DNA from 4 places in the Ruegeria sp. BG3 genome. Region 2 is predicted to be linked to each of the others. Evidence: riboswitches for the same ligand, from Rfam matches in the RefSeq annotation. Region 2 holds a riboswitch; each other region holds the start of a gene.
What was found. A riboswitch is a leader RNA that binds a small molecule or an ion and turns the genes downstream of it on or off. The one in region 2 is predicted to bind cobalamin.
Positions count from the first base shown of each region.

Region 1 (7,397 bases), on a different contig from region 2:
GCCTGATAGCTTATGCGTGGTCCGATCCTTCAGATGCATGAGGTCGAGATCACCCAATACTCGATCCACAATTGCTAAGGCCTCGGCGCGCGTCTTGCCGAGGTTCAACGGACCAAAGGCAATGTCCTCGGCCACGGTGGGGCAGAACAGCTGGTCGTCGGGGTCCTGAAAGACAAGCCCGATATGGCGGCGCACTTCATGGAAATCTGCCTCAGCCTGTCTTGGTTTGCCAAAAACGGACACCGCACCCGAAGACGGCCGCTGCAACCCAAGTGTGATATGCAGAAGCGTGGATTTCCCAGCCCCGTTCGGGCCGGTCAATGACAGGCGTTGTCCGGCCTCCAGCCGCAGGTTTGCGCCGTTCAGAACCGGTGCTTGTCCGGGATAGGCAAAGCAGATGTCGTCCAGCGCGATAAGTGTCATGCGAATTCCACTAGGATCAGGGCTAGGCAAAGGGCTCCAAACCCGGCAGCGAAGACAATATCTCGTCGGGTGAGGCTATAGTCTTGCAGCAACAGCATCTTGCCTGAAAACCCCCGACATTTCATCGCGCCGAGGATGCGCTCGGACCGTTCGATTGCCCGGACCAGCATCATCCCGACCAGGTAGCCGAAGCTACGGTAGGTGTGCCAGTTGGTGCCGGGGCGGAAGCCTCGGACTTTCATCGCGGCGCGGAGGCGTTGATATTCCTCATGTAGGACATCGATGTAGCGGATGGTGAACATCAAAAGATGCACGAGTGTTTCCGGGCAGCGCAGCCGGTGCAGGGCGTGGCCCAGAGTGACAGGCTCCATTGTGCCGACCAGAACCATTACGGTCAGGATCACGGCGTTGGCGGTCAGCGCGATTTCCACAGCTTTCCAGAGCCCCTGCCAGCTGGCTGGAAACCCCCAGATGGTAAACATCGGGTCGCCGGGCATCGTGAAGGGCAGGAGGACCAGCATGAAGATGATGAAACTGTCCATCATCGCCATCCGCTTGAGCGTTTTGCGCCAAGGCAGTCGGGATAGCACCAGTAGAGCCAGCGCGATCATCAACGCCGCCGCAAGCGCGGGCAGGGAGGATAGGGAGACCACAACGACCGCAAACAAAACAGACATGACGATGCGCACGCGCGGATCAAGCGAGGTAATCAACCCTTGTTGACCGATCGTGCCAGCCTCGGCCAGCGTCCGTTCCTGTGGTTCCAGTACGTGTGCCATCAGCCTGCGAGTTTCCTCCGCGCCGCGAGGTAGAAGCCCAGCCCGAAGAGGCCAAAGATGTATCCGATGCCGCCCAGAATGGTCTGGAGGTCGTTATGTTCGCGATAGGCGGCGATTTCCCGGCGCAGGGGGCGTATTTCGTCACGAACGGCTGCTGCGATAGCTTGACGCTCCTTATCACTGAGAGAGGCCACTGTGACGCCCTCCGAGGAGGGCGTAGGCGTGGGTGACGCTGCAGGCTTGTTCTTGATGGCGACGCCCATGATCTTGGCAACGTCATCGGCGGGCATGGTGACCTCGGCCACGTGACCGGCGCCGAGGTCGGCAAAGAAGGTATGGGCGACGGCTGTGGTGGGCGTGTAGATGAAGAACCCGTCTGCGTTGGTCGTGGCCCGGCCCAGCTCGACCCCGTTTGGATCGGTCACGACAACCTCGGTATCGGTCGCCATGGTGCCGTTGGAGAAGCCGATTTCCCCTTCGATCGCATCGCTGGATGCAAAAACACCGGCAATCACCTTGTGGGCCAACGCGGGCAGAGGGGCCGCGCATAGGGCCAGGATGAGGGCAATCTTTCTCATGTGGCGGGCCTTGTCAGGAACAGTTCAGGTTTGACTTTTCGTGCCAGTAGAACGGCAAATCCGGTCAGAACGGCCTCGATGATCATCACGGGGATATGCGCAAAGAAGACCAGCTTGGCAGCGGGGAGGAATTCGTCCCCTGACAGGGCCAGTGAGATGCCCACCATGACGGTCGTGGCCGCAATGGCAAAGGCGCCGCCTATGCCGCCCCAGATCGCGCCATGAACAGGTGAGCCGCGACCGATCAGGGGTCGGAACAGCAGCCCCGCCAGTACGGCCGGAAAGGCGATGTTGAGCGTGTTGATCCCCAGTACCGTCAGCCCGCCGAAGCCGAAGAAAACGGCTTGCAGGAGCAGGCCCACAAACAGGGCCGGGAAGGCGGCCCAGCCGAGCAGCAGCCCGGCCAGACCGTTGAGGATCAGATGCACCGACGACGGCCCGATCGGAACATGGATCAGCGAGGCCACGAAGAAACTGGCCGCCAGCACCCCTGCTGTGGGGATGCGGTCCAGATCCAGCGACCTGAGGCCCATTGCGACCCCACCAGCGGCGGCAACGGCTCCGCCGATGACGACCGGGTTGGACAGGGCTCCGTCGACGATGTGCATCGGGGGTTACTCCATGTCCCAGGCGCGGATCCAAATCACCGCGTCCTGGCTCAGCTCTTTGCCTTCATGTTCGGTTTCAGGACCAGCACCGAGGGCGGCAAAGCCCCAGTAACCAGCTTTCGGCACACCGAAGGAAAAATAGCCATTGGCGTCAGAAATTGCGACAACAGCACCACCCGGCATCGGCGAAACGGTAGGCTCGGACGAGGCTTGGTTGTCAAAACTGGGCTTGGCGGCCATGTATTCGATCTCGATCTCAGCGCCGGCAACCGGTTCGCCATTTGCCAGAACCTGACCGGTGAAGGTCGAGCCAGCGATGATGTTGTAGGGCTTGTGCAGAGGCACGATCTCGGTCGCCAGACCCGCGGGGTTCATCCAGTCGGTCGGCAGTTCGTTGCGGTTCAGGAACGCCTTCGTGATCTGTTGGATATAGATATCCTCGGCCTCTTCGTAATAGGGCTGAGGCACCGTGACCATCACGTAGTCGCCCGAACGCTTGACCGGAACAGATCCCTGAAAGGCCGCGCCTTCGTTTTCGGGGCTCGAAAACCGGATGGGCTCCAGCGTGTCCAGCAGGTCGGTCTTTTCGCCATTGTGGATCACGTAGAATTCCTGCGGCTTTTCCAGATCCATGACATGGCCGTTTTCAAACGGGTGCCAGAAGATCAGCTTGACCGGCACGTCGCCCGGCGCCTCGATCAGTGTGTCGGTGGTGTATTCCAGCAGAAAATGTGCGTGCGCCATCGCTGGAATCGCCAGCGCAGCCGCAGCCGTGCAAAATAGTTTCTTCACAAGGTCTTTCCTTAGTCCTTCGTGCCAACCCCGGCACGTTTCTTGCTTGATATCGGGGCGAACGAGACCATGTACCCGAAATAAGGGCATCGGCCCAATGCACACCCCGGCATCGGTGACACACCCCTTCCGAGGGTGCATATCCGGCAGGTCTCCTGACTTGCGGGTCAAAGCATCGGGCTGGCCTTCCCGGGTGGAACCCAGTGGCGTGTCAGCCCTGCTCACCGCCTACAGTTGCGGGGGCAGTTGCGGCATTGGGTGGATCAGAATTCCCCGCACCGCATTCCCTTTTCTCCGGGCGAACCCGGAACCGGACATGAAGACGCTGATGGCAGAGATTCCCATCACCGGTCAATCTCTATTTAAGACTGTAGCGATAACATCTTGTCGATAGGATCGGATGTTCCTGTTCTGCCCGCTCGGTATTGAAGGCGCGCGTGTAAGCGACGACCAGAGGACGCGCACGCCTGCACCGTAATCTGGACATCAGAATCAGATGCATGCATCCTGCACTGCGTCAGACTCCGGCGTGGCGCGCTTGTGTTCGGCGCCTAATTTCCCACAAGCCCCGGAGGCCCAATGTCTGAGATCAAACAAGGCGACACAGTTCGCATCCACTATACCGGCACGCTGTTGGACGAGACCGTCTTTGACAGCTCAGACGGGCGCGATCCGTTAGAGTTTGTTGTCGGTTCGGGCCAGATCATACCCGGCCTGGACAGCGCGATGCCAGGATTGGCGGTTGGCGACAAGAAGCGGGTCGAGATTGCCTGTGTCGACGCCTATGGTCCGATCAACCCGGCGATGCGGCAGGACATCCCGCGTGAGGGTATTCCGGATGACATCCCACTAGAGCCGGGAACCCAGTTGCAGATGCAGACCCCGGACGGTCAGGCGCTGCCGGTAACGGTTGTCGAGGCGAACGAGGCCACGGTGACGCTAGACGCCAATCACCCGCTGGCTGGTCAGGACCTGATTTTCGATATTGAGGTTGTCTCGGTGAACTGAAGGCTTGGGGTTTTAGCCCCAAAGCCCGTCAAGCGCTGCACGGACCTGCGGTTGCGTGAAGAACACGAACAACACCAGCAATGTGGTGAGCGTCAAAAGCAGAACACGGGCGCGGGGGCTTAGAAATCCCGTTTTCCGTTTGGTCTGGGTGCCGCGCGTATTGCTGGCAAGGATCTGGTCAGTTTTGCTCATGCCCATATCCCTGACGCCGAAAGATGGTCAAATCTTGGCGGCGTCAGGGAAAGATATGGTCACATGAAATCCGGCTGTGGCATTCCAAGCACGTGGAAACCGCCATCCACGCGGATGATCTCGCCCGAGGTGCATGCCCCGGCGTCCGAGGTCAGGTAAACCGCTGTGCCGCCAACGGCCTCAAGCGTAGCGTTCGAGCGCATCGGCGCATTCTGGTCGCAGAACTTGTAGGTCTTGCGCGCACCGCCGATTGCAGCCCCGGCCAGGGTCTTCATCGGACCGGGCGAGATTGCGTTCACACGGATGCCTTCGGGGCCGAGGTCGTTGGCCAGATAGCGTGTCGCCGATTCCAGAGCGGCTTTGGCAACGCCCATAACGTTGTAATTCGGAACTACACGATTCGAGCCTTGGTAGGTCAGCGTCAGCAGCGAGCCACCATTGTCCTTCATCAGCGGATAGGCACGGCGGGCGACCTCGATGAACGAGTAGGCCGACACATCCATCGAGTGCTTGAAATTGGCTCGTGTGGTGTTCAGGAACCGACCCGTCAGCTCGTTCTTGTCCGAATAGGCGATTGCATGGACAACAAAGTCGATGGTTGGCCAGCGTTCACCCAACTCGCCAAAGGCGCGGTCCAGCGAGGCGTCATCGGTGACATCCGCATCCACCATGAAGTCGCTGCCGAGGCTTTCCGCCAACGGCTGCAGACGTTTCCCGAACGCATCGCCCTGATAGGTGAAAGCCAGCTCAGCCCCTGCTTCGTGCATCGCTTTCGAGATACCCCAGGCAATCGACCGGTCATTGGCGACACCCATGATCAGGCCGCGTTTCCCTTTTAGAACTTCCGACATCTCGTTCACCCGTTATACTTTGACAGGATCATGGATCCGTTCGTGCCACCAAAGCCGAAGCTGTTGGTCATGACCGAATCCAAACCTGCATTTTCAACCACTTGAGTTGCAATTTCACCGGGCTGGATGCCTTCGGCTAGTGTGTCGACATTGATCGACGGTGTTATGAAATCATTGTCCAGCATGAGCAGGCAGAAGATCGCCTCGAGCGCGCCAGCCGCGCCCTGTGCGTGCCCGGTCATCGACTTGGTGGATGAGATCGGGGGCACCTGACCTTCGCCGAAGATGCGACGCACGGCTTCAACTTCGCCCACATCTCCGACCGGGGTCGAGGTGCCGTGCGCGTTGATGTAACCAACCTTGCGGCCTTCTGGCAGGGTCGACAGAGCCAGACGCATCGCGCGCTCACCGCCTTCGCCGGACGGCGCCACCATGTCATGACCGTCCGAGGTCGCAGCATAGCCGGTCACCTCGGCGTAGATCTTGGCACCGCGCGCCAGCGCATGGTCCAGATCCTCAAGCACGACAATGCCGCCGCCACCCGAAATCACGAAGCCGTCGCGGTCCTGATCGAACGCGCGCGATGCTTTCTGCGGAGTGTCGTTATACTTGGACGACATCGCGCCCATCGCGTCGAACAGGCAGGACAGGGTCCAGTCCAGCTCCTCGCCGCCACCTGCGAACATCACGTTCTGTTTGCCCAGCATGATCTGTTCCGCCGCGTTGCCGATGCAATGCAGAGAGGTCGAGCAGGCCGAGGTGATCGAGTAATTGATACCCTTGATCTTATAGGCGGTGGCAAGGTTCGCGGAAATCGTGGAGCACATGCATTTCGGCACGGCAAAAGGCCCGATCCGCTTGGTGGCGCCGTTCTTCAGCACCGTCTGGTGCGCGGTCAGCATCGCGCTGGTGGACGGTCCGCCAGAACCAGCGACTAGTCCGGTGCGCGGATTGACGACCTGATCCTCGGTCAGCCCCGAATCTGCAATAGCCTGTCCCATCGCGATATGCGCGTAGGCCGCACCCGGTCCCATGAAACGCAGGGTACGTTTGTCAACGTGTTCGGACACGTCAATCTTGAGCGACCCGGCGATCTGGCTGCGAAAGCCATGTTCGACCATCTGCTCATTGGCCTCGATGCCGGATTTACCTGCTTTGAGCGAGGCGAGAACCTCTTCGGCATTGTTCCCGATCGAGGAGACGATCCCCAAACCGGTGACGACGACGCGACGCATATGCGTTCTCCTGTGTTCCGTTCCTGTTGGCGTAATGTCCGCTGGCGTCAGCTTTCGGACAGTGCAACCTTCATATCTTTGACTTGGTAAATCACTTCACCATCCGCTTCGACACGGCCATCCGCGACCCCCATGGTCAGACGGCGTGTCTGTACGGCTTTGGTAAAATCAACATAATAGGTCAGCATCTTACGGTCCGGACGCACCATGCCGGTTAGCTTGACTTCGCCCACGCCCAACGCATAGCCGCGCCCCTGCCAGCCGCGCCAGCCCAGGTTGAAGCCCGTCAGCTGCCACAGACCATCCAGACCCAAGCAGCCCGGCATGATCGGGTTGCCGGGGAAATGGCAGTCAAAGAACCAAAGATCAGGCGTGATGTCGAATTCTGCGACAACATGGCCTTTGCCATGGGCGCCTCCGTCACCCGAAACGTCGGTGATCCGGTCCATCATCAGCATCGGAGGGGCAGGCAATTGCGCATTGCCGGGGCCAAAAAGTTCGCCTCGCGCGCATTTCAGCAGATCCTCTTTGTCAAAACTGCTTGGGAATTGGGCCATTCTTGCCGCCTCTTCTGCCTTGGGTCCGTTCATTACATTTGGCCTCACCTAGCACCCGTATGCAAGGTCCTGCAAGAGCGGCGGTCAGATGATGTTGCGTCCCGACGGTCTTTGCGAATGAATTTCATTTGAAATTGGTATCCCTGCGCCCCTATATATAAAAGCAGCAAAAATGGGTATCGGATTCATGACACCTCAGAGCCGTAAGATAGCTACAGACTGGTTGGAGAGCGCCGGATTGCGCCCGACGCGACAGCGTGTTGCGCTGGCCGAGTTGCTTGTGGGCGATGGTCGTCACCGGCATGTCACAGCGGAAAGCCTGTTTGACTCGGCCAAGACCAAGGGTGATGCTGTTTCGCTTGCGACCGTCTACA
Region 1 is NZ_JBQFTE010000006.1:247,746-255,142, reverse strand. Features, by position in the region: gene ACR0AI_RS11670 (energy-coupling factor ABC transporter ATP-binding protein) at 1-423, opposite strand, end outside; gene cbiQ (cobalt ECF transporter T component CbiQ) at 420-1,202, opposite strand; gene ACR0AI_RS11660 (cobalt ABC transporter permease) at 1,202-1,780, opposite strand; gene cbiM (cobalt transporter CbiM) at 1,777-2,388, opposite strand; gene ACR0AI_RS11650 (DUF4198 domain-containing protein) at 2,395-3,180, opposite strand; cobalamin riboswitch at 3,309-3,510, opposite strand; gene ACR0AI_RS11645 (FKBP-type peptidyl-prolyl cis-trans isomerase) at 3,760-4,188, shown strand; gene ACR0AI_RS11640 (hypothetical protein) at 4,201-4,380, opposite strand; gene ACR0AI_RS11635 (enoyl-ACP reductase FabI) at 4,440-5,231, opposite strand; gene fabB (beta-ketoacyl-ACP synthase I) at 5,237-6,466, opposite strand; gene fabA (bifunctional 3-hydroxydecanoyl-ACP dehydratase/trans-2-decenoyl-ACP isomerase) at 6,514-7,023, opposite strand; gene irrA (iron response transcriptional regulator IrrA) at 7,211-7,397, shown strand, end outside.
Region 1: another riboswitch for cobalamin. It lies ahead of ACR0AI_RS11650 (DUF4198 domain-containing protein); the one in region 2 lies ahead of ACR0AI_RS09285 (DUF1636 family protein).

Region 2 (7,397 bases):
TGGGGCCGGACCGGTGCGCGACGGGCGCATCCAACTGACCAACGCGAATTTGGACCTGTCCGAGGACGCTCTGGCCAAGGCGACGGGGGCCACCAACACCTACGTGATCAATGACTTTACGGCAGCAGCGTGGTCCGTGGCCGAAGTGACAGAGGCTGACGTATCCGTCCTGCAAGGTTCTGCCACTCCGCCGATGGGTACGCGATTGGTCGTGGGGCCTGGAACCGGTTTGGGTGTCGGCGCGCTGCTCTATTCGGAGGGGCATTTCCACACCGTCTCAGGCGAAGGCGGCCATGTTGGCCTGTCTCCGCGCACGCGGGATGAGGTCGATATCTTCGACGCCGCCCGCCATCTGGCGCCCGAATGCTCTTTCGACAACAGCCTCGTACTTGAGGCCGAAATGTTCCTCAGCGGAACCGGCTTGCCGATCCTCTATCAGGCCGCTGGCATGGCGGCTGGGCAGGCCAAGCCTCCCGTTCGTACCGCCCGAGATATTTTGCAGGACGCGCAAAACGGTAGTGACCCGATCGCCGTTCGCACCGCAGATTTGTTCATCAGCCATCTGGGTGCGTTGATGGGTGACATGGCCGTCACAGTGATGCCTGCCGGTGGCGTCTTCCTTGTTGGTGGCGTAGCCGAGAAAAACCGCTGGATGTTTGGCGAAACCTTCCGCAACGCGTTCAATGCAGGTGGGCGTTTCAGCGAGTTGCGGCAGTCGATGAACCTTTATATATCGGAACAGGCCGAATTTGGCATTGTTGGCGCTAACAACTTCTGTAAAAATGCGCTTCAGCGATAACTGAGCGTATTTTGGAAGAGGATGTGGGATGATCCTGTGTTGCGGAGAAGCCCTGATCGACATGATTGCCGAACCGACCCTGTCCGGGCGGGACGGTTTTGTTCCACATTCCGGTGGCGCCATATTCAATACCTCTATCGCTTTGGGCCGGTTGGGCGCGCCCGTTGGACTGCTGACCGGCCTGTCCTCGGATATGTTCGGGCAGCAATTGGCCGATGACCTGAGGGCCAGCCACGTGGACACGACACATGTGATTGCCTCGGACAGACCAACCACGCTGGCGTTTGTTCAACTGAAGGACGGCCACGCCACATACACGTTTGTCGACGAAAACACTGCGGGTCGGATGTTACGGGCCGAGGATATGCCGCGCCAACTCCCCGCGGTTTCAGCGCTGTACTTTGGTGGCATCAGCCTTGCCTGTGAGCCTTGCGCGGATGCCTATGCCGCGTTGGTGGCGCAACATGGCGCGAACTGTGCTGTGATGTTGGACCCCAATATCCGACCCGGTTTTATACAGGATCAGACCCGCTACCGCACGCGGTTGAACCAGATGATCGAACAGACCGATATCGTCAAAGTCTCGGATGAGGATCTGGACTGGATCATCCCCGGCCCGGAAAGCCACGATCAGAAAGTTCCCCTGCTGCTTCAAGCAGGCCCCTCTGCCGTCATCGTCACACGCGGGAGCGAGGGCGCCTCGGGTTATCTGGCCAACGGCACGTTTGTCTCAGTCCCTGTCAAACCGGTGCAAGTTGTGGATACGGTTGGCGCGGGGGACACGTTCAATGCAGGGGTTCTGGCCTCGCTGGAACAGGCTGGCCAGCTGACAAAGCCGGGCTTGAAAACACTGTCCCCGGATGCACTACGCGACGCTTTGACCTTGGGTGCAGAGGTGGCCGCTGTGACCGTCTCGCGCGCCGGAGCCAACCCGCCCTGGTCGCACGAATTATAGCCCTACGAAGAGTCCGAGATGAAACGATCCGAAATCAACCGTATCAAGACCGAAGCCCAGGCATTCATCAGTTCATTTGGTGCCGTTCTGCCGCCTTTCGCAGATTGGACACCTGAGCAAATGCGCAGCGCCGATGCCGACAGCATCCGCGCCCATGGGTTAGGATGGGATATCACCGACTACGGTCAGGGCAAGTTCGATGAGCTTGGGTTGTTCCTGTTCACCCTACGCAACGGCAACGTGAGCGATCTGAGTCGAGGGCGCGGTATGCTCTATGCTGAAAAGCTGCTGATCTCTCGCGACAAACAGCTGTCGCCGATGCACCGCCATATCGTCAAAGCCGAGGACATCATCAACCGAGGCGGCGGCGATCTGGTTATGGAAATCTATGCCTCGGACCCCGATGGCGGTATCGACCGCAATACCCCAGTCACTGTTCCCAGCGATGCCTGCCCTGTCACCATACGGCCCGGAGAGCATCTGCGCCTGAAGCCAGGTCAGAGCGTGACCTTGATGCCCGGCATCTGGCATGCCTTCTGGGCGGAAGGTGGGGATTGCTTGATTGGCGAAGTCTCAACCGTGAATGACGACCGGACGGACAACGTATTTGAAGACCCGATCCCCCGCTTTGCAACAATCGAAGAAGATGCATCACCGGATTTCCTGTTGGTTGCCGACTACTGACTTCATTAAGAATTTCGCGCTTGCATTTTCTGACTAATTTAGTCAGTTAACGGCTGACCCAGTCAGATTCAGTTGGAATCATCGCCCGGTCCCATTTTTGCGACCGAAAGATAACCTGACATGCGAAAATCCCACGCCGACCTGTTGGCCATGGACGCTGTTGCCAGTCGCCATGGCTGCGCATTGAAACCAAAACTGAGGCAGGCGATTGAGGCTGATCTCAGCTTTTCCGTCCGCGCTGCATCACCGCGTCTTGAAACGCCAGTTGATCCCAATACGCTTCCGCAAAACGTCCACCTATTGGCCGCGAAAGCCCTCGACCCCAAAAGGTAACGCGCATGAAACACTCGGCATTCAACCACACACTGCCCCGCGTCGAATTTGACGGTTTCGAACGCGGTTTGCTGCCTGTCATGCGGCACTTCATCCTCAGCTTCACAGAGCCGGAAACGCAGGCTTGGCAACATGCCTTTTCGGTAGCGACCGAGCGTTGGGGGCGCGATCAGGGGCTTGTTCTGGCGCATCTGGTCTTCAAGATTATCAAGGCCACGCTACACACCCGCCCTCTGGGTCTGGCCTTCAAAGACCCGCTTTGTGTTGAAACACGGCAAGAACTGACATGTGACGAGCACGCCCTGCTCCGGATGCTGCATCACATGCGCCGCGACGAAACTCCGGCAGCGCGCGATGCCTTGAATGATTTGACCGGAGACTACCCGGACGCCCATCTGATACAGGCCGGTTTGACCCTGGCCAGCCAGTTCCCGACAAATGGCGTCGGACCGGGCCAAAGCGCGCGCAGGCCAACCCTGCGCGTGGTCCGATAGCGCGATTCCGGCGCTTGACAACAGGAGCGTGAGCAGACTAGCTGCTCTGGATGGTTCCCGACGGCCTGTGCCTTAGGGATGAAAATGGGAATACGGTGCGGCCCAAGTGCCAATGCCGTGACTGCCCCCGCAACTGTAAGTGGAGAGCGACGCCACAAAACCACTGGCCCCTAAGGTCGGGAAGGTTGGCCGAGCAATGACCCGCAAGTCAGGAGACCTGCCATCACAGTTTAACCAACCCGGGGCGGGGTGTCCCGGAAGGAGGCTCGATGGCACATCTGCGTGCTGATGCAATTCATGGCTTTTGCCTTCACTTGGCTTTTATTCAAGTTGGCTACCCGTGCCATGGCTGATCATTTTGTCCTGATATGCGGCACCTGCACTGGGCCGATCCCCGCACATAAGGCGAAGGAAACGCTGGATAGCCAGCTGCCCGAGGGGTTCTCGACACACCTGATCGACTGTATGGCCGGGTGCGACCGACCTATGACGGTTGGGCTGCAGGCCAAGGGAAAGGCGCAATATCTGTTTGGCGACATTCAATCCCCCGCCGATCTGAGCGCTTTGGCTGAGTTCGCCCATCAATTCCGCGACAGCGAGGATGGCTGGACCAGCGCCTCGACCCGTCCCTTGGCGCTCTATACCAAAACCCTGTCGCGCATGCCCTGCCTGCCACCGGAGAACACGGCATGAGCTTTCTGGTCGCTGAAAACCTGGAATACTATGCCCTGAACGGCGATGTTCTGCTGCGCGACACCTCGTTCACGCTTGAGGAAGGCGCGATATTGGCCGTCGCTGGCCCGAACGGAGCTGGCAAGACGACGCTGCTCAACCTCTTGTGCGGCGTCGAAAAGCTGGCACTGGGGGATGTGCGCATTCAGGGGCAAAGCCTGCGGAAACTGTCGTCGCTGGAGCGGGCCAGACGGATTGCCGTTGTCGGTCAGCAAGAAATGCCCGACGGGCGGCTGCAACTGCGCGATTATGTGGCCCTTGGGCAAATCCCGATCAAGGCCGACAAATCCGCCGAAGCTCTTAAGACGGACCTGCAGCGCGTATTGGACACCACCGAACTGTCCCATCTGGCCGGCAAACAGATGGCAAAACTGTCCGGCGGAGAGCGCCAGCGTGCTCATATCGCACGGGCTTTGGCGCAGAACCCCTCGCTGCTGTTTTTGGACGAACCCACCAATCATCTCGACCCTGATGCCAAAGGGCACATGCTGTCTCTGGTCGCCGAGTTGGGCGTGACGGTTGTGATGATCGTCCACGATCTGGTCATGATCCCCGAATTCGCCAGCCACGTGGCCCTGATGAAGAACGCGCAACTGACGGCCTTTGGCCCGGTCTCCGAAGTTCTGACGCCAGACCGCGTGCGCGAGACTTTTGGTGTTGACTATCTGTGTTTCCAGCACGAAGGACGCGTGATCCCCGCGCTAGACATCCGAAAACGAAAGCTTTCATCTTAACAGGAGAGATTGATGAAACAGAAACTCTTGTCCGCTGCGGTTCTAAGCGCACTGGCAAGCGGCGCTGCCGCGCAAGAGATCACCGTCGACAATTGCGGTGAACCTCTGGTGTTCGACAGCAAGCCCGAGCGGATCGTGGTTCATGACATGAACATGACCGACATGGCCTTTGCGTTGGGTCTTCAGGACAGCATCGTTGGTCTGACCGGCATCACCGGCTGGTACAAAACTAGCCCCGATTTCGACGCGCAGCGCGGTGACATTCCCGAGCTCGCCCCGAAATACCCGACGGTCGAGAACCTCGTCGCAGTCGAACCCGACATGTTCTTCGCCGGGTGGTACTACGGTATGAAGCCCGGCGGTGACGTTACCCCCAACACGCTGGAGCCCTTTGGCATCAAGACCATGGTGCTGACCGAAAGCTGCATCCACCTTAACAAAGACCGTCCCGAAGCCAGCATGGATCTGCTGTTTGACGACGTTCTGCGTCTGGGCAATGTCATGCAGGTCGAGGACAAAGCGACCGCGCTGGTCTCGGGCTGGAAAGACCAACTGGCCGCGATCGAGGCCAAAACCACCGATCTGGAAAAACCCCGGGTCTTCCTGCTGGACGGCCCGGCTGATGCGCCCTTTACCGCAGGCAAATATGCCATTCCCGACGCGATGATCGCAGCGGCTGGCGGCGTCAACGTTACCCATGACATGGACACTAGCTGGGGCCGCACCTCGTGGGAGGCTGTCGCCGCCTCGAACCCCGAATTCCTTGTCCTGCTGGACTATCAAACCGGCAACGGCGCGGCGGATACGTTCAAGTTCCTTCAGGAACATCCGGTGATGTCGCAGACCGATGCGGTCAAGAACGAGCGCTGGATCGGCCTGCGCTACGAAGAGCTGACACCGGGACCGGCAAACATCGAAGCGATCGAGAAGATGGCAACGGCGATGCACCGGGGAAACAGCTGAGATGACGAAGACGGGCCAGGCGGTCCTGCTGGGGGCGGTCATTCTGACCGCCCTTTTGCTGCTGTCGACGATCTACGGCACCACTCCGATCCCCTTGGCCGAGGTTTTCACCGCGATTGGGCTGGGTACTGGCGTAACTGAGGGCGATATGTCCCCTTTGCACCGGATCGTCTTTGACCTGCGCCTGCCCCGCGCGTTGTTTGCGGCGGTGATTGGGGCCGGGCTGGGTGTTGTCGGGGTCGTTTTGCAGACGACAACGCGCAATGACCTGGCTGACCCGTTTCTGTTTGGCCTCTCGTCCGGGGCCGCTGCGGGCGCCGTTCTGGTCATCACTGTAACAGGCGATGTTCTGGGCATCTGGACCCTGCCGCTGGCGGCGTTTTGCGGGGGCCTGATCGCGTCCGGCATTGTTCTGGCCCTGGTTCAGAGCCTACGTACCAGCGCGCCGGAAAAGCTGATCCTTGCAGGCCTGGCTGTGTCTTTCCTGTTTTCGGCCATCACCAACTATCTGATCTTCGCCGGCGACAGCCGCGCCGCGCATTCCGTCATTTTCTGGATGCTAGGCGGCCTTGGTCTGGCCCGGTGGGAGACCTTTCCACTTGTCGTGCTAGGGCTGACCCTGATCCTGGGCTATTCCCTCTATCGCAGCCGCTGGCTCGACGCGCTTCTGACGGGGGATTTTACGGCCTCAACACTGGGTATTCCAGTGCAAGGCCTGCGGTTTCGGATGTTTCTGGTCGCCGCCTTGGCCACGGCCAGCTTTGTGTCGGTGGCAGGCGTGATTGGCTTCGTCGGCCTGATGGTCCCGCATATCGCCCGAGGCATCGCGGGAACGCTCCACCGCAATCTCTTGATCACATCCGCCGTCGTCGGGGCCATCCTGCTGACGCTTTCAGACATTCTGTCACGGCTGCTTCTGGCCCCGCAGGAACTGCCGGTGGGGATCGTCACGACCTCGATCGGGTCGCTGTTTGTGTTCCTCTACCTGTTCAAATCCTCACGATCTGACTAACACGACCTTCATCCCAGGTTTTGCCGACGTTCAAGCCAGCTGCCCAGCTCTTTTTCCGCCGAAAAGATGCTCTCTCGGTTCAGTATCTGAGAGGTCATGGCCTTTGAAACCGCCCGGACACGTTTGTTGATCGCGATATCGCTGGCATCCACCGGCAGATCGCCCACATCCAGTTTTTCATAGATCGACAGCAGCCGGTTCTGCACCGTCCTCAGAGCCAGCTTGCGACGCAGCGCGATGGTCTTGTCGGGCAAACCAAGGGCGAGATCGGATAGGATTGCCAGCTCAACCTCCGTCAGCGCCTCACCCGAGCGGCTCTGTTCGCGTTGGATCTGGTGGATTTCCCGGTCCACCATGATCTGCGCCTCGATCAGAACGGCGCGCAGGGCCAGATGCATGCGTGAGGGGCTGGCCGTTTTCAAAACATAGCCGTAGGCGGCCTCTTTCGGAACGATACGCGCGATGCCGCGCAGGTAGGCCTCGTCCGAGTAGTTGGACCAGAACAAAATGCGGGTTGCAGGTCGTTCAGACCAAATGGTCCGCGCGGCTTCGATTCCGTTGCGCTCTTTCATGCGCAGGTCCATGACAATGGCTTCAACACCGTTCTGCCGGGCCTGCTCTTCCCCTTCCCAGCCGTTCGAGGCGAGGCTCAGATCGGTCACCTCGGGCAAGGCATCCTGAACCAACTCCC
Region 2 is NZ_JBQFTE010000005.1:40,526-47,922, forward strand. Features, by position in the region: gene ACR0AI_RS09260 (glucokinase) at 1-799, shown strand, start outside; gene ACR0AI_RS09265 (carbohydrate kinase family protein) at 828-1,754, shown strand; gene ACR0AI_RS09270 (D-lyxose/D-mannose family sugar isomerase) at 1,773-2,438, shown strand; gene ACR0AI_RS09275 (hypothetical protein) at 2,559-2,771, shown strand; gene ACR0AI_RS09280 (hypothetical protein) at 2,777-3,265, shown strand; cobalamin riboswitch at 3,300-3,504, shown strand; gene ACR0AI_RS09285 (DUF1636 family protein) at 3,611-3,958, shown strand; gene ACR0AI_RS09290 (ABC transporter ATP-binding protein) at 3,955-4,731, shown strand; gene ACR0AI_RS09295 (ABC transporter substrate-binding protein) at 4,744-5,694, shown strand; gene ACR0AI_RS09300 (FecCD family ABC transporter permease) at 5,696-6,706, shown strand; gene ACR0AI_RS09305 (response regulator transcription factor) at 6,715-7,397, opposite strand, start outside.

Region 3 (7,397 bases), on a different contig from region 2:
GCAGAGCTTCGGTCTCGACTTGGGCGGCTCGTTGTTCTGGTGTTTCGATCCGGGTGATTTTGGCCTTGGGGAAATTCGCCAGAACGGCCTGAACAAGCGGATGTGCCGTGGCCTCTTCTTTCAGCGCCAGTTCGGCCTTGTCGCGGATTTCGGCGATCGTCGGAGCGTCGCCATCCGATACAATGGACACCGCCCATCTGTTGCCAGTCCAACGTTGCAAGGCCGATCCCAGCCGTGGTGCAAGATCGGTCGGGGCTTGCGCTGAAGGGGTGAACTCGATCCGTCCCGGCTGGTAAGAGACCAGCCGCACGCCGTTTTCGACCTCGACCAGAAGTTTGACGTCTCGGTTGTTCCGGATCAGCTCGACCACATGTTCGAAACTCGGGTATCGCGCCAATGCGGTCTGCGTGTCTTGCGCCAAAGCGGCGACTGGAGCGCCGCCGGACCTGCGTGGCGCAGGGGCGTAGCTTGTAGCGGCGCGGGCTTCAACCGGGGCCGCGCCGTTGCTTTGGATTGGCATCCCGCCGCCTGGGCCGCCGTTGGGGGGCGGAGGCGTATCCTGCAGCCGTTTGATCAACTCTTCCGGGCTGGGTAAGTCGGCCACGTGAGTCAGGCGGATCACAGCCATTTCGGCAGCCATCATGGCGTTGGGGGCGGCTGAAACTTCCTCAAGCGCTTTCAACAGCATCTGCCACATCCGAGTCAGTACCCGCATGGGGAGGGCCTCAGCCATCTGCTGGCCCCGGGCGCGTTCATCCGGGGAAACTGTAGGGTCTTCGGCTGCGTCCGGAGTGATCTTTACAACAGAGACCCAATGAGTGATTTCGGCCAGATCACGCAGCACGGCCAGTGGATCAGCCCCTTCGGCGTATTGGCCACCAAGCTCGGTCAGCGCCCCAGCTGCATCGCCCCGCAGGATCATGTCCATGAGATCCAGAACCCGGCCACGATCCGCCAGGCCCAGCATCGCGCGTACTTGATCTGCCGTCGTCTCTCCGGCCCCGTGCGAGATCGCCTGATCCAGCAATGAGGTCGCGTCGCGAGCAGATCCCTCGGCAGCACGGGTGATCAGCGCCAGCGCATCCTCGGCAATCTCTGCGCTCTCAGCTGAGGCGATCTTGCGCAACAGGCCGATCATGTCCTCGGGTTCGATCCGGCGAAGGTCGAAGCGTTGGCAGCGCGACAGAACCGTGACGGGAACCTTGCGAATTTCGGTTGTGGCGAAGATGAACTTCACATGCGCCGGCGGCTCCTCGAGCGTCTTGAGCAGCGCGTTGAAGGCGCTGGTCGACAGCATGTGGACCTCATCGATGATGTAGATCTTGTAGCGGGCCGAGGCTGCACGGTAGCGGACACTGTCGATAATCTCGCGAATATCATTGACGCCGGTGCGGCTGGCGGCGTCCATCTCCATCACGTCGACATGGCGACCTTCCATGATGGCAACGCAATGCTCACATTGACCGCAAGGCTCGGTCGTGGGTCCGCCAGTTCCGTCCGGTCCGATACAGTTCATGCCTTTCGCAATGATCCGCGCGGTCGTGGTTTTACCGGTTCCGCGAATGCCTGTCATGACAAAGGCTTGCGCGATGCGGTCCGCTTCGAACGCGTTTTTCAGCGTGCGGACCATCGCATCCTGGCCCACCAGATCGGCAAAGGTTTCCGGGCGATATTTGCGGGCGAGAACCTGATAGGCGGGGCTGTCTGAGTCGGTCATGTCTGCTCTGGCGGATTCGGGACGTCACCGCAGCGTAGAGGCCCGCGCCGCCCGCGTCCACATGAGTTAAAGAACGATTTTGTTTTGGAAACTGGCGCGTCAGGGGTACACTCTGCGGATTGTGAATCAAGCCTAGAGCGTTTCAGGTTTGACTTGAGACACGAATACCCTGCCACGCCTGCGGCGTTCTCGGGACATTCGTGTCGCAGAGTGATTCAGACAAAACCCGAAACGCTTTAAAGTCAGGATCAACGCTTCCGGGGGGATGCTGTCATGACGAATTTGGTCATTCATGCTTTGCAAGTGGGCGGGGGCACACTTGCCCTGACGTCGATGCCGGGAAAGGGCGGCGACTATGCAGGCGACCTTGAAACGATCGGAGATTGGAGGCCGGGCCTTGTGCTGTCGATGACAACCGAGGCTGAGCTGGTCCAGTTCGGAGCCCGCGATTTTGGCCGCGATGTTCAGGGTCGCGCCAGCCGCTGGGTGCACCTGCCGATTCAGGATTTCGGCGTGCCACCGTCAGAAGTTGATGCGCAATGGCCCGATGTTAGTGCCGCGGCGCGGCAGGCTTTGTCTGGCGGAGGGCGCGTGCTTGTCCATTGTCAGGGCGGATGTGGTCGCTCTGGCATGGTGGTGCTGAGGTTGATGATCGAATGCGGCGAGGCTCCAACCCAAGCGCTGGATCGGTTGCGCAAGCTACGCCCCTGCGCAGTCGAAACCGATGCGCAGAAGCACTGGGCCATCTTGCCCGCCCGAGTTTTGGCAGACTCCTAAGCCGACAGTTGCAGTTCCGCCGGGGCCGGTTTGCGCGGCGCAATCACTGATGCCTCGAGCATGGCGCAGGGCAGGGAAGTCATGGCTGCGCTAGGCAGGCTGCTCGTGTCGGTACCGAACATCAGGTCAGCATAGAGATCGAGGGTCTCGCTGTCGGCATCAGGGTCCGCTCCGCAATAGACCCGCACCTGAGACTGGCTGGCTCGAAACCGGGCGTGGCAGCCGTCCGAGCAATGGGTCAGATCGCTACTGCCTTCGATTTCGAAATCCGATGTGGTCGCCGGACCGGCTTGTTCCAGCGCGTCAACCATCGAACGCGCCAGCCGTGCCAGTGCGGGGCAAGTCTTGCCCGTATGTTGGCAGATGGTTGCTGAGAACCTATGAGTCTTCGTCTTCCAGATCATCCTGCGCCCTCCGCGCGGTGGACAGGGGCTGGGATCAGGTGGGCAGATATGGTCTGTCACGGCCTGCCCGGACACCCCGCCCGAGTTTGGGTTATGTTGACGATGGCAGGTCTCCTGACTTGCGGGTCATTGCTTTGCCGACCTTCCCGGCCTTTCGGCCAGTGGCTCTTCGACATCGCTCACCGCTTACAGTTGCGGGGGCAGTCGCGGATTTGGTTCGTCCCGAGCAAGCCGGGGAAAACCGCACCGTGTTCCCTTTTCATCCCGACCTCTTGTGAAAGCCGGGAACCATCGCACCATCGCTAGCGTTCATAACCATTCTGAGTCAAGTTGAACTTTCTGCGTTGCGGAAAGCCGATCCGCGAAGTGGACGCGTGGTCAAGCGGGATCGCAGTTGACTTGCATGGGCTGTCTGGGGTCAAGTTGCAATATGAACTCATCAGTTCAGTTTTCCGCCGAGGATACCCATGTTGGATTCAAACCAAACAGTGCTGATCGAAGATGTTCAGATCCCGGTGGGGGATGGCGCCCTGTCCGGGCGGATTTACCGGCCCGTGGCGCAGCCCGAAACCGTGGTGGTGGTCAACAGCGCGACAGGGGTTCCGCGCGACTACTACAAGCATTTCGCACAGTGGTTGGCGTCGGATCGGGATATCGCCTGTCTGATCTATGACTACCGGGAATTCGGTCATTCGAAATCGGGGCCACAGCGTCGGTCGAAGATCTCGATGGCGGATTGGGCGTTGCAGGACATGCCCGCCGCGCGGGCCGAGATGCGCCGACGGTTCCCGCTGGCGCAGCAATGGTCAGTTGGTCATTCGCTTGGAGGGATGCTGGGGCCAGTGCAGCCGGATATCGACAAGATTGATCGCATGATCTGCGTCTGTTCTGGCCTTGTGAAATTGGGCGATCATCCTTGGCCGTACCGCGCTCTGGCCGGGTTGTTCTGGTATGGGCATGTGCCTCTGGTCGTGAGCGGCCTGGGGTATTTGCCGGGCAAGGCACTTGGGTTTGGAACAGACCTACCGCCTAAGGTCTATTGGCAATGGCGCAAATGGTGCACCGCGCCGCAAAGCTATCTGCCCGAGATCGGAGACACACTGCCGCAAGCTACGTGGCAGGATGCTGACGTTCCCGTCGACCTGTTTGCCTTCACCGACGATGAGATGGTCCCAGAAGCTGCCGTTTGGCGGTTGGCTGAACTTTACGGGCCGAAGGCACGCCGTCACCTTTTGTCACCAGAAGAGTTTGGCGTTCCGGAAATCGGCCATATCGGTGTGTTTGCCCGCCGCAATGCGGCGCTCTGGCCCCGATTGATCGCTTGATGGGGGACGCCGGCGGACCGGCGCTCCTGTTTCAATCGCCGCGCCGCGCGGATTTTCCGTGCATCGCGGACCGGACCATTTTGCCGAAAGCCTTGTCGCGCGCCCGCGCCTCGGCCACGGTCTCAGAGTTGCGCTGATCCTCGCGCCTCAGTTTGCGCCAGCGGTCCAGCCGATCTGCATCCAGCGTGCCGGCCTCAATTGCCGCCTGCACAGCGCAGCCGGGTTCGGCCTCATGCTGGCAATCCGAGAACCGGCAGGTGTGGGCCAGTTCCAGAATGTCCGAGAAGACTTCGTCCACCCCATCCTGCGCATCGAGCAGGCGCAGGGCGCGCATGCCGGGGGTGTCGACCAGCCAACCGCCGTTTCGCATCGGGCGTAAGGCGCGAGACGTCGTGGTATGACGGCCTCGTGCGTCATCCTCGCGGATTGCGGCTGTTGCCTGATCCTGACCGGTCATTCCGTTGGCGAGCGTTGTTTTACCAACCCCGGATGACCCGACCAAAGCTGCTGTCTGACCCGCCGGACACCATGCCAGAACCTGTTGCAGGTCTGACGCGTCATGCGCGTTGACCGTCAGGACTGTCAGAAACGGGGCCAACGCTTCGGCCTGTTTGGCATAGGCTGCGGGGTCCGAGCAGCTATCCGCTTTGGTCAGGACCACGACAGGATAGCACCCGGCCTGATGCGCCAGCGCCAGATACCGTTCGAGCCGGGGCACATTGAAATCCGCATTGCACGAGCTGACGATGAACAGCACGTCAACATTGGCGGCGATCAACTGTGCCTCGGCCCCGGTTCCAGCGGCACGGCGTCGCAACAGGCTGCGCCGGTCAAGCAGATGCCGAACCCGGTTTTGGTCATCGGCCAGCACCCAATCTCCAACCGCAAAATCGCCGGTAGAGTGACCAGGGGCCAATAGAGACATTTCACCGGTCTCGTTCATCCCGACCAGACGGTCCCTGTGAACACCGGTAATACGAAAAGGTGTAAGCTGCGCGTGCGCCGCGTGTTGTGCAGCAAAGTGAGAGGACCATCCCAGGTCCGAAAGAGTAAAAGACATTGGTTTGCCTGTGTTCAGATAAAGCAATCCCATCGGATGGCAGACGCGCATCCGTTGGTGATGTGTTCAGGCAATCGGAGAGTTGGGTTTAGAACCGATCTGCCCGAAGGGTGTTTGCTACAATCATAAAGCCCTCCTGCGGCTGATGGTTTCTATAAAGTGAGAGGTTGGACATCGACCCAAGCGGGGCTCGTTGTGGCTGCTTCCTTCCGGACCTGACCAGGTTGGCGAGGCGCTCGCCCGCGCCAACCTCTCAGGGCCTGATATAGGGAAGCGATGTGAAAATGACAACCCGTCACAAGGTCAGTCGTATACTTTCAAAGCCTTCAGCATCGGGCCCCAGTAATTCGGGGGAGTATTCGCCTAGCTCAGGCAAATACTTCAATGCTCCGCCGCCAGTTTTGAGGAGCGTGCGCGCGCCATTCATCGGAGCGAAGGAGAACGGGTATGGAGCCCGATCCAGAGGGTCTGCGGGCAGGCGATCTGACAGGTAGTCCCGCAATATCCCTTTGATATCTCTGGACGGCAGCGGAATGGTCCGTGCCTTTCCGACGAAAGGGAAATGCCCACCACCGCTGGCGCGGTAGTTGTTGAGGGCGACGACAAAACTCTGGTCATCGCGGAGTGTTTGTCCGTCAAAGCTCAGGTCGCGGATGCGCCGGGCGGTTGGATCGGTCAAGGTGCCGTTGCTGTCGAACCGCGCCGGGTTGGACAGGTCAATTTGATAGGTCACGCCAAACATGACGTCAAAATTATGCCCTGCCCGGCGGGAATCCGTTAGCTCGGCCTGGGTGTCTGGGTGGATCTGGTTGAAAACACCAGCCGACATCTCAAGCCAGTCCCGCAATTGCGCGCCGGTGATTTCGACGGCCCGCAACTCGTTGGGAAAGACATGCAGGTCAGCGACGTGACGCAGGCAAATCTCGCCCACAGGCACGTCTGTGTAGTTCCTCGGCCCGGCGCGACCGCCGAATTTGTAAGGGGACATTGCAGACAGAAGCGGTAGGTCGGCGAAAGCGGTGCCGTGCAGAAACGGGCGCAAACCCGCCGCTTGCGCCGCCGCCACCAGGGCGAGGCCTCGATCCGGCGCGCAGAAGCTGAAATAGCTGTGCAGGCTCTGCTTGGTCTGGCTGACAGGTTCGGCCATTCTCTTGCGCGTGGCCAGATGAGCAGGCTTGAGCAGGTCGCTCAGGTTGGTGTCTTCAACCTCACCGGCTGTGGCGACAAGGCTGCAGTGGCGATCCGTGATCTGCCAGCGCCCCTCGGGCGTTTTGGTCATATGCAGGTCTATGACCCCCAGATAAGACCCGGCAGACCCGGCCATGACCACAGGTGTGCCGTGGACCAGACCGGTTTCGGCATCAACACCGTCAAGCCCGTGATGCCCCGCGCCGGGGAGTGTCAGATGCGTGTGACCAGCAACAATCGCGTCTATGCCCTCAATCTCGGCGAGGGGAATCACCGCATTCTCAAGCCCCGGCTGAGCGACCGATTGCTCCAACCCTGAATGCGCCAGCGCGACGACCAGATCGCAGCCTTGCGCGCCCAATGCCTCAGCTGCTCTTCGGGCGGCGGTCAGGGCGTCCTCGGCAATGAACGTGTCTTTCAGGTGATGCGCCTCCCACATCGTGGTTTGAGGCGGAAGCACTGACAATACGCCGATTCGGATCGTTTCTTCCTGCGCAATGGACCGGGTTAGAACGACACTGCGCAGCCAGGGCTGCCGGTTGTCCATGTGGGTCAAATTGCTGCAAATCACGGGGCAAGGGGCTTGGTCTATGACGCGTTCAAGCACATCCAGCCCGAACCCGAAATCATGATTGCCCAAGCCGATCGCGTCATATTCTAGTGCTTTGAAGGCCTGCATCATCGGGTGCAGGCCATCGTTTTCCATCGCCCAGTCCCCAATCGGCGTCCCTTGCAGCGCGTCGCCATTGTCGAACAGAAGGGTCAAGGCACCCTTGGCCTGTTTGCGGGCGTTTCGGATCGCCGACGCCGTACGCGTCAGCCCGATGGTCGGGTCTGCTTTGTCCGCATAATAGTCGAACCCTGTCAGGGTCATATGCAGATCTGTGGTTGCCAGAATGCGGATATGCGTTCCTGCGTCCTGCGCG
Region 3 is NZ_JBQFTE010000009.1:216,203-223,599, forward strand. Features, by position in the region: gene ACR0AI_RS15610 (DNA polymerase III subunit gamma/tau) at 1-1,717, opposite strand, end outside; gene ACR0AI_RS15615 (phosphatase domain-containing protein) at 1,991-2,494, shown strand; gene ACR0AI_RS15620 (hypothetical protein) at 2,491-2,898, opposite strand; cobalamin riboswitch at 2,985-3,206, opposite strand; gene ACR0AI_RS15625 (alpha/beta hydrolase family protein) at 3,366-4,223, shown strand; gene rsgA (ribosome small subunit-dependent GTPase A) at 4,255-5,283, opposite strand; RNA gene ffs (signal recognition particle sRNA small type) at 5,441-5,539, opposite strand; gene ACR0AI_RS15640 (bifunctional 2',3'-cyclic-nucleotide 2'-phosphodiesterase/3'-nucleotidase) at 5,579-7,397, opposite strand, start outside.
Region 3: another riboswitch for cobalamin. It lies ahead of ACR0AI_RS15620 (hypothetical protein); the one in region 2 lies ahead of ACR0AI_RS09285 (DUF1636 family protein).

Region 4 (7,397 bases), on a different contig from region 2:
ACGTTGGCAATGAGCAATCTAGCCGAAATGCTCATGTCGGCAGGTTTCTTAAAGGAAGCTCAGATTGAGCTTCAACGCGCAAATGACCAAGAAGCTCACAAGAACGTCGCGAAATCGCAAGTGAGACTCGACTCGATTCCGTTGGATGAAGAAGAAGACAAAGCAAAAAAGTTGGATGGGGCACCTGAACTAAGCCAATTTCTTTCAGCGGTTGGTCATTGTATCTGGCAGCCCAGCCCTACTGAAATTGGCCGCGTTTGGATAGATGGTGGCGTCTCGCTTGCAGTTAGCAAGGAAAATGATCGTGTCACAGCATCTGGTAGCTATGAAAAAACGGATGCAGAGAATGCTCTTACAGCTTCAGTGACAGACACTCAAGAGAAGCCAAAGGACACATACGACGTTACAATTAACGGCCGATTCGTCGGTTCGGTATTGTTAGGAGAGTATTCTTCGAAACGCCGAGGAAAAACCCGACAACCTCTAGGTTGGTTTGACTTCGCAGAGAGCAAGAAAGAGCTTATCGCGATTTATGATCCCGCACGCCAAGTTCTGAGTTGTATGATCGGCAAAGAAATAAAGGAGTTAGAAGTTCGAGATTGAACCCAATCAAGTCGAGTAAGGCAATGCGACATCGCCGACTATCACGAACGTCCAGATAGCTGTTTTTGAAAAAACGGACTCTGCGCAGTGCTTCCGTCAGTGGAGCATTGCGCTGCGAGTACTGGCAATACCTACCTAGTATCCAGACTCACTGCCCTCGCGCTGTTCATAGACTGCTTGAGATTGGCCTCTGCTCGGTATTCTTTGCTTTGGCTTTAAAACAATGGTGCCAATACGGCCGGAGAACCCCACAAAGTCTTCCTCTGAGTGCTTTCACTGGATGATGAAATGGAACCGAACCACCATCTTTTCATTTTTGCGGTTCCCAATCCTTTAGCGCGTTGTCAAGTAGTGTCAGTTCGCGTTCTTCCATTAGGGCGGTATAGCTGATCCGAATTCATCCGACCGGGCGTCATGCGGCGTTCTCCGCATCTTTGAGATACTTCTCAATCGCCCAGCGACTGATCGTTGCCAGCGACACGCCCTTGCTCTTTGCAACGGTGTCGATCTGACGCTCAGTTTCCGGCTTCATTGGAACCGTCACACGGTCCGTGGAATCTAATCCTCTGGCCATTTCATTCTCCTAACTTGGTACCCACAAGTTATGAGAACTTTTCACACTATAATAATGAAAAATCCGATATAGTTGTTTATCTATAAGGAGTTAGACTATGGACGTAGAAGCTATTTATCGTGAAGAAATCCGGACCTTGATCCGTGAACAGTTAGATCCGGCAAATTGCAAATCTGTGTACACCGGTTCGATTCCGGTACTCGCCTCCACATCCCCTTCCTCTTAATACCATCTCCGGAAATCAGTTTTCAGGAGGAACGCCCCTGAGGCACAACCTCGTACCCTGGTTCTTCCGGCTCATCGTCTTGCATTTCCGTAGGAAAACCCGGTGCGCGGATGTCCAAACCCGTGGCCTCTTCCAGGCGTTTGATGATGTTTGGCGAAAGCTCACGCTCGCCAAACCGGGCGATGCCGTCTTCAAAAATCTTGATCATTACCGGATTGATTTCCAGCGGAACACCGGCGCGGTCGGCGACGTCCTGAAACAGGCCGATATCCTTTTTCACCAAATCCATCGTAAACGAAATATCGCGCGAGCCGTTCAGGATCACCTGGCTTTCGGTTTCGTGCACGAACGAGGTTCCTGACGAAATCTTAATGGCCTCATAGGTGGTGTTCAAATCCATCCCGGCGGCCTTGGCGGTAACCAACGCTTCAGCACAAGTGATCAGGTTGGCTGTGGCCAGATAGTTGGTCAGCACCTTAAGAACCGAGGCTGAGCCGAGCTTTCCGGTGTGCAGAACGCGCCGCCCCATGGTCGTAAGGAAGGGCAGAATGCGTTCGAAGGTGTCGCGATCGCAGCCAGCGAAGATCGAGATATTGCCGGTCGCCGCGCGGTGGCAGCCACCCGAGACAGGGCAATCGACGGCGGCCCCTCCGCGCTCCAGAACCAATGCCCCCAACCGCTTGACCTCAGCCTCGTCGGTGGTGGACATCTCCATCCAGATCTTACCGGGGCCAACCTCAGGCAGCATCTCTTGCATCACCGCGTCCGAGGCCGCAGGCGACGGTAGGCAGGTGATCACGGCATCGCAATCGCGCATCATCTGGGCCGGGTTTTCAGCCGCTTTGGCGCCTTGCGCGACAAAGGCCTCGACCAGATCGGAACTCAGGTCATGAACTGTCAGATCGATTCCATTGCGCAGCAATGACCCCGACAGCTTGCCACCCACATTCCCAAGCCCGATAAAACCTACTTTCATGGATTTCGCCTCCGTTTGCGATTTGAGGCCATGCGACCATGCATCAGCGCCATGTTCATGCCGCCTAGCGACGCTGGCAGGTCGCTTTTCAACGTGCCGCAGCGGTCTGGGCTGCATCGCGCTTGACAAGCTGCGGGTGCGTGCCGCATGAGCCTCGTGTTGGTGTCTGTGAGAACAGATGAAAAGGGAATGCGTCAACGGGTTTTCCGCCAAACGCAGCCGCCCCCGCGACCGTGACCGGAGAGGGTGCCCAAGCCACTGGCGCAAAGCCGGGAAGGCGGGACATCCGACAGAGGACGCCTCTGACATCCGCAAGCCGGGAGACCTGCCAGCGCCCGAAGATGAAACCGGACGGGGTGTTCCGGTGTCGGGTCAAGGGACCCGCATGAAACCCCGTCCCCCACGATGAGGATTTGGGGGGATGAGAGACATGACCGAGACCGCTCCGGTCGAATTGCTGGTTTGCACCACCTGTCGTCGCGGGCTGCCCGTTGAAGACGATGCGCAACGCCCCGGCACCCTATTGCACAAGGCGCTTGAGCAGGCGGACCTGCCGGAAGGGATTACCCTTAAAGCCGTGGAATGCTTGTCGAACTGCAACGAGGGCTGCTCCATCGTGCTGCGCGGCGGCCCGGATCGCTGGACCTTCGTTTATGAACATCTGAACGAAACAGACCATGTCGACGTGATCGTTGACGGCGCCACCAAGTACCTCGCGACCGAGGACGGCTTGGTCAAATGGCGCGAACGCCCCGAACATTTCCGCAAAAACTGCGCAGCCCGCATTCCCCCGATTGGAGCCCTGAAATGAGCAACTTGGAAAAACTCCCCGTCACCGTGATCACTGGCTTCTTGGGCTCGGGCAAAACCACGCTCGTGAAGCACCTGATGCAGAACCCGCAGGGCAAGCGTCTGGCCGTGGTGGTCAATGAGTTCGGCGATGTCGGCGTCGATGGCGATATCCTGAAATCCTGCGCGATCCCGGATTGTCCGGCGGAAAACATCATGGAACTGGCGAACGGCTGCATCTGCTGCACTGTGGCCGATGATTTCATCCCGACCATCGAAGCCCTTATGGCGCTGGAGCCGCGCCCCGATCACATCCTGATCGAAACCTCGGGCCTCGCCCTGCCCAAGCCGCTGCTGAAGGCGTTCGACTGGCCCGATATCCGATCAAAAATCACCGTTGATGGCGTCATCGCGTTGGCCGATGCTGAGGCCGTCGCAGATGGGCGCTTTGCTCCGAATGTCGAAGCCGTGGACGCTCAGCGCCTGGCCGACGACTCGATCGACCATGAAACACCCCTATCCGAGGTGTTTGAGGATCAGATTTCCTGCGCCGACATCATCCTGCTGACCAAGCCTGATCTGGCCGGTCCCGAAGGCGTGGCCAAAGCGAAAGAGATCATCGCCGCCGAGGCCCCTCGCCCGCTTCCCGTTGTCGAAGTGGCCGAAGGCGCCGTGGATGTGCGCGTCGTTCTGGGTCTTGAGGCCGCAGCCGAGGATGACATGGACGCTCGCCCGTCGCATCACGATGGTCACCACGATCACGAGCACGACGATTTCGAAAGTATCATCGTTGATCTGCCGGAACAGTCCGATCCTTCCGATCTGGTCGCCAAGATCGAGCGTCTGGCCAATGAACTGAACATCCTACGCGTAAAAGGCTATGCCGCCGTTCAAGGCAAGCCTATGCGCCTGCTGGTTCAGGCCGTGGGTGCTCGTGTGCGTCACCAGTATGACCGTCCGTGGGAGCCCGGTGAAGACCGCCGCTCGCGTATGGTGGTGATCGCCGAACATGACGACATCAGAGAAGCAGAAATCCGCGATATCCTCGCTGGTGTCACCGAGGCCGCTGAGTAAGACCAATGCACGTCGTCTTCCGCGAAAGCCACGGGTTAGAAGAAACAGAAACCCCAACCGATCTGGGCCAGAGCCCGGCGGATTTGGTGGTGCTGTCCTTCTCGGACAGCGACCTTGGCGCTTTCGCGGCAGGCTGGCACCGTGGTGGCGGGCCAGAGGGGCGGATGCCGACCCTGCGACTGGCCAATCTGACGGCGCTGAAACACCCTCTGTCCGTCGACACATACGTGGAACAGACGCTTGAGGGCGCCAAGGGCATTCTGATCCGCCTGATTGGTGGCGTGCCTTACTGGGCCTACGGGTTGCAGCAAGTTCTGTCGCTGGCGCAGGCCAAGGGGATCGCGTTGGCCGTCCTTCCCGCCGACGGGCGTGAGGATACGCGGCTGGATGAGTATTCAACCCTGCCCGTCTCGACCCTGCGCCGTCTGGCACATCTTTGCGACACCGGCGGTGAAGTCGCGGCACAGGCCGCCTTGGCGCAGATGGCATTGGCGGCGGGGCTCTACGCCGGCCCTGTTATGGGGGCCAAGACCCTGCCCGAATCCGGCGCGTGGTGCCCTGTGCGCGGCGTGATCCCAGTTGATACAGCCTTTGCGGGCGACGCAAAACGTATCGTCATCACCTTCTATCGCGCCTATCTGACCTCGGCGGATACGGCCCCTGTCGCCGCCGTGATCCGCAGCTTGCGGGATCGCGGGTTTCAGGCCGTGGGCCTCTTTGCCCCCTCGCTCAAAGCACCTGCTGCCGCTGAATGGCTGCGTGACAACATCGTCGCTTTGAAGCCTTCGGCGATCATCAACGCCACCTCTTTCTCGGGCAAAGGCGCATCGGGAACGTCCCCTCTCGACGCAGCAGGCGTGCCGGTATTTCAGATGGCCCTCGCCACATCCCGCCGCAAGGCTTGGGCCGAGGCGGAACGCGGCCTTTCCCCCGCCGATCTCGCCATGCATGTGGTGTTGCCCGAAGTCGACGGACGCATTTCGGCGGGCATCGCCTCGTTCAAGGAACCGGGCAAGCGTGATCCGCATCTGGAATATTCCCGCTTTGCCCACCGGGCCGAGCAAGAGCGGATCGAAGCGATTATCGACCGCGTCACCGGCTGGCTAACCCTGCATGACAAGCCCAAGGCGGATCAGGTGCCCGCGCTGGTGCTGTCGACCTATCCCGGCAAAGACTGGCAAATGGCGCATGCGGTGGGCCTCGACGCACTGGCCTCGGCCGAGGCGATGCTGACCGATCTTCAGGCCGAGGGCTACAGAACCGCGCCGGCTGAGCCGATTGCGGAAACCCTGCTGGACGCGCGCATTTCGTGGCCTCTGGAAGATTACAAGGCAGCCCTAGCTGACTTGCCCGAGCAACTGCGCGCCGATCTCCAAACCGTTTGGGGCAAGCCCGAAGACGACCCGGATTTTACTGAAGGCGCGTTCCACTTCTCCGCCCTGCGCCGAGGCAACGCGCTCGTTGCTCTACAGCCCGAACGCGGCACACCCGAACTGCGCGATGACGACTATCACGACCTGTCTCGCACCCCGCGTCACAGCTACGTCGCCTTCTATCTGTGGCTGCGCAAGGGGCTGGGCGCAGACGCTTTGATCCATATCGGCGCGCATGGCACTCTGGAATGGCTTCCGGGCAAGTCCGTTGCTCTGTCGGCGAATTGCTGGCCCGAGGCGCTGATCCGCGACTTGCCAGTGATCTACCCTTTCATAGTCAATGACCCGGGCGAGGCCGCGCAGGCCAAGCGTCGGATCGGGGCTGTCACGCTGGGCCATATCCCGCCCCCGATGAAGGAAAGCGGCACCCCGGATCGCATGGTGCGTCTGGAATCGCTGCTGGATGAGTTCTCGAATGCGGACGGACTGGATCCCAAACGCCGCGACCGCCTTCAGGAAGATATCCGCGACGAGGCGCAGGCCATCGGGTTGGAGAGCGATTTGGGCCTCGATCAGGCCACCTGCACCGCCGAGGCGATTACCCGCATCGACCGCTTTGTCTGTGACATCAAGGAAAGCCAGTTCGGCGACGGGCTGCATATCTATGGCCGTGCACCGGAGGTGTCCGGCACTTTCGACTCCGCGCCTTCGGCCCATGCGGAACGCAGCGCTCTGATCGACGCGCTGGCCGGGAAACGGATTGAGGCCGGGCCGTCCGGCTCCCCCTATCGCGGTCGCTCGGATGTTCTGCCGACCGGGCGGAACCTCTATACCACCGACCCCCGCTCGGTGCCCACGCGGGCGGCCTACACCCAAGGCGTCAAACTGGCCGAGGAACTGGTCCGCCGTCACCTTCAGGAAGAAGGCGACTATCCCAAGGGGCTGATCGTCGACCTATGGGGCTCGGCCACCATGCGCACTGCAGGCGAGGAATTCGCCATGGCGCTGCACCTACTGGGCGTGAAACCGGTCTGGGACAAAGGCTCCGAAAGGGTCTCGGGGATCGAGGTGCTGCCGATCACTGATCTCAGCCGCCCGCGCTTGGACGTGACGCTGCGTGTGTCGGGCCTGTTCCGGGACGTCTTCCCGACCCTCTCGGCGCTTTACGGTCAGGCTATCCGCGCGTTGGCCGCGCGAGATGAGGCGACCGACTGGAACCCCTATGCCGGTCAGGCCCCGTCGGCCCGCGTCTTCGGCCCCGCGCCCGGCAGCTATGGCGTCAACATGACCCAACTGTCCGAGATCTATACCGACGAGGCGCGCGCGCAGGCAGGTGAGGCGTGGCTTGAGGCCAGCTCCTTCGCGCTGGAGGGAGAGAATATCGTTCAAGACAAAGCGGGCATCACCCAACGCGTGGCGCATGCCGACAGTTTTGTTCACCTGCAGGACCTGACCGAAACAGACCTTCTGCTGGCCAATGACTACGCCACGCACGAGGCAGGTTTTGCCGCCGCCAAGAAGGCCACGGGTGGGACCGCGCAGCTGTATCATCTGGACAATACCAATCCCGAAAACCCGCGCGCCCGCACCCTTCCGGAAGAAATCAGCCGCGTCGTCCACGCCCGCGCTGCCAATCCGGACTGGATCGCCGGGATGCAGCGGCATGGCTTCCGTGGCGCGGCCGAGATCGCGGCGACTTTGGATCACATGGCCTCGTTTGCGCATCTGTCGGGTTCCGTTGCGCCGCATCTGTTCGACCTCTACCACGATGCCACACTGGGC
Region 4 is NZ_JBQFTE010000002.1:416,908-424,304, forward strand. Features, by position in the region: gene ACR0AI_RS05705 (hypothetical protein) at 1-603, shown strand, start outside; gene ACR0AI_RS05710 (hypothetical protein) at 1,016-1,177, opposite strand; gene ACR0AI_RS05715 (NAD(P)-dependent oxidoreductase) at 1,426-2,496, opposite strand; cobalamin riboswitch at 2,523-2,726, shown strand; gene ACR0AI_RS05720 (DUF1636 domain-containing protein) at 2,810-3,190, shown strand; gene cobW (cobalamin biosynthesis protein CobW) at 3,187-4,242, shown strand; gene cobN (cobaltochelatase subunit CobN) at 4,248-7,397, shown strand, end outside.
Region 4: another riboswitch for cobalamin. It lies ahead of ACR0AI_RS05720 (DUF1636 domain-containing protein); the one in region 2 lies ahead of ACR0AI_RS09285 (DUF1636 family protein).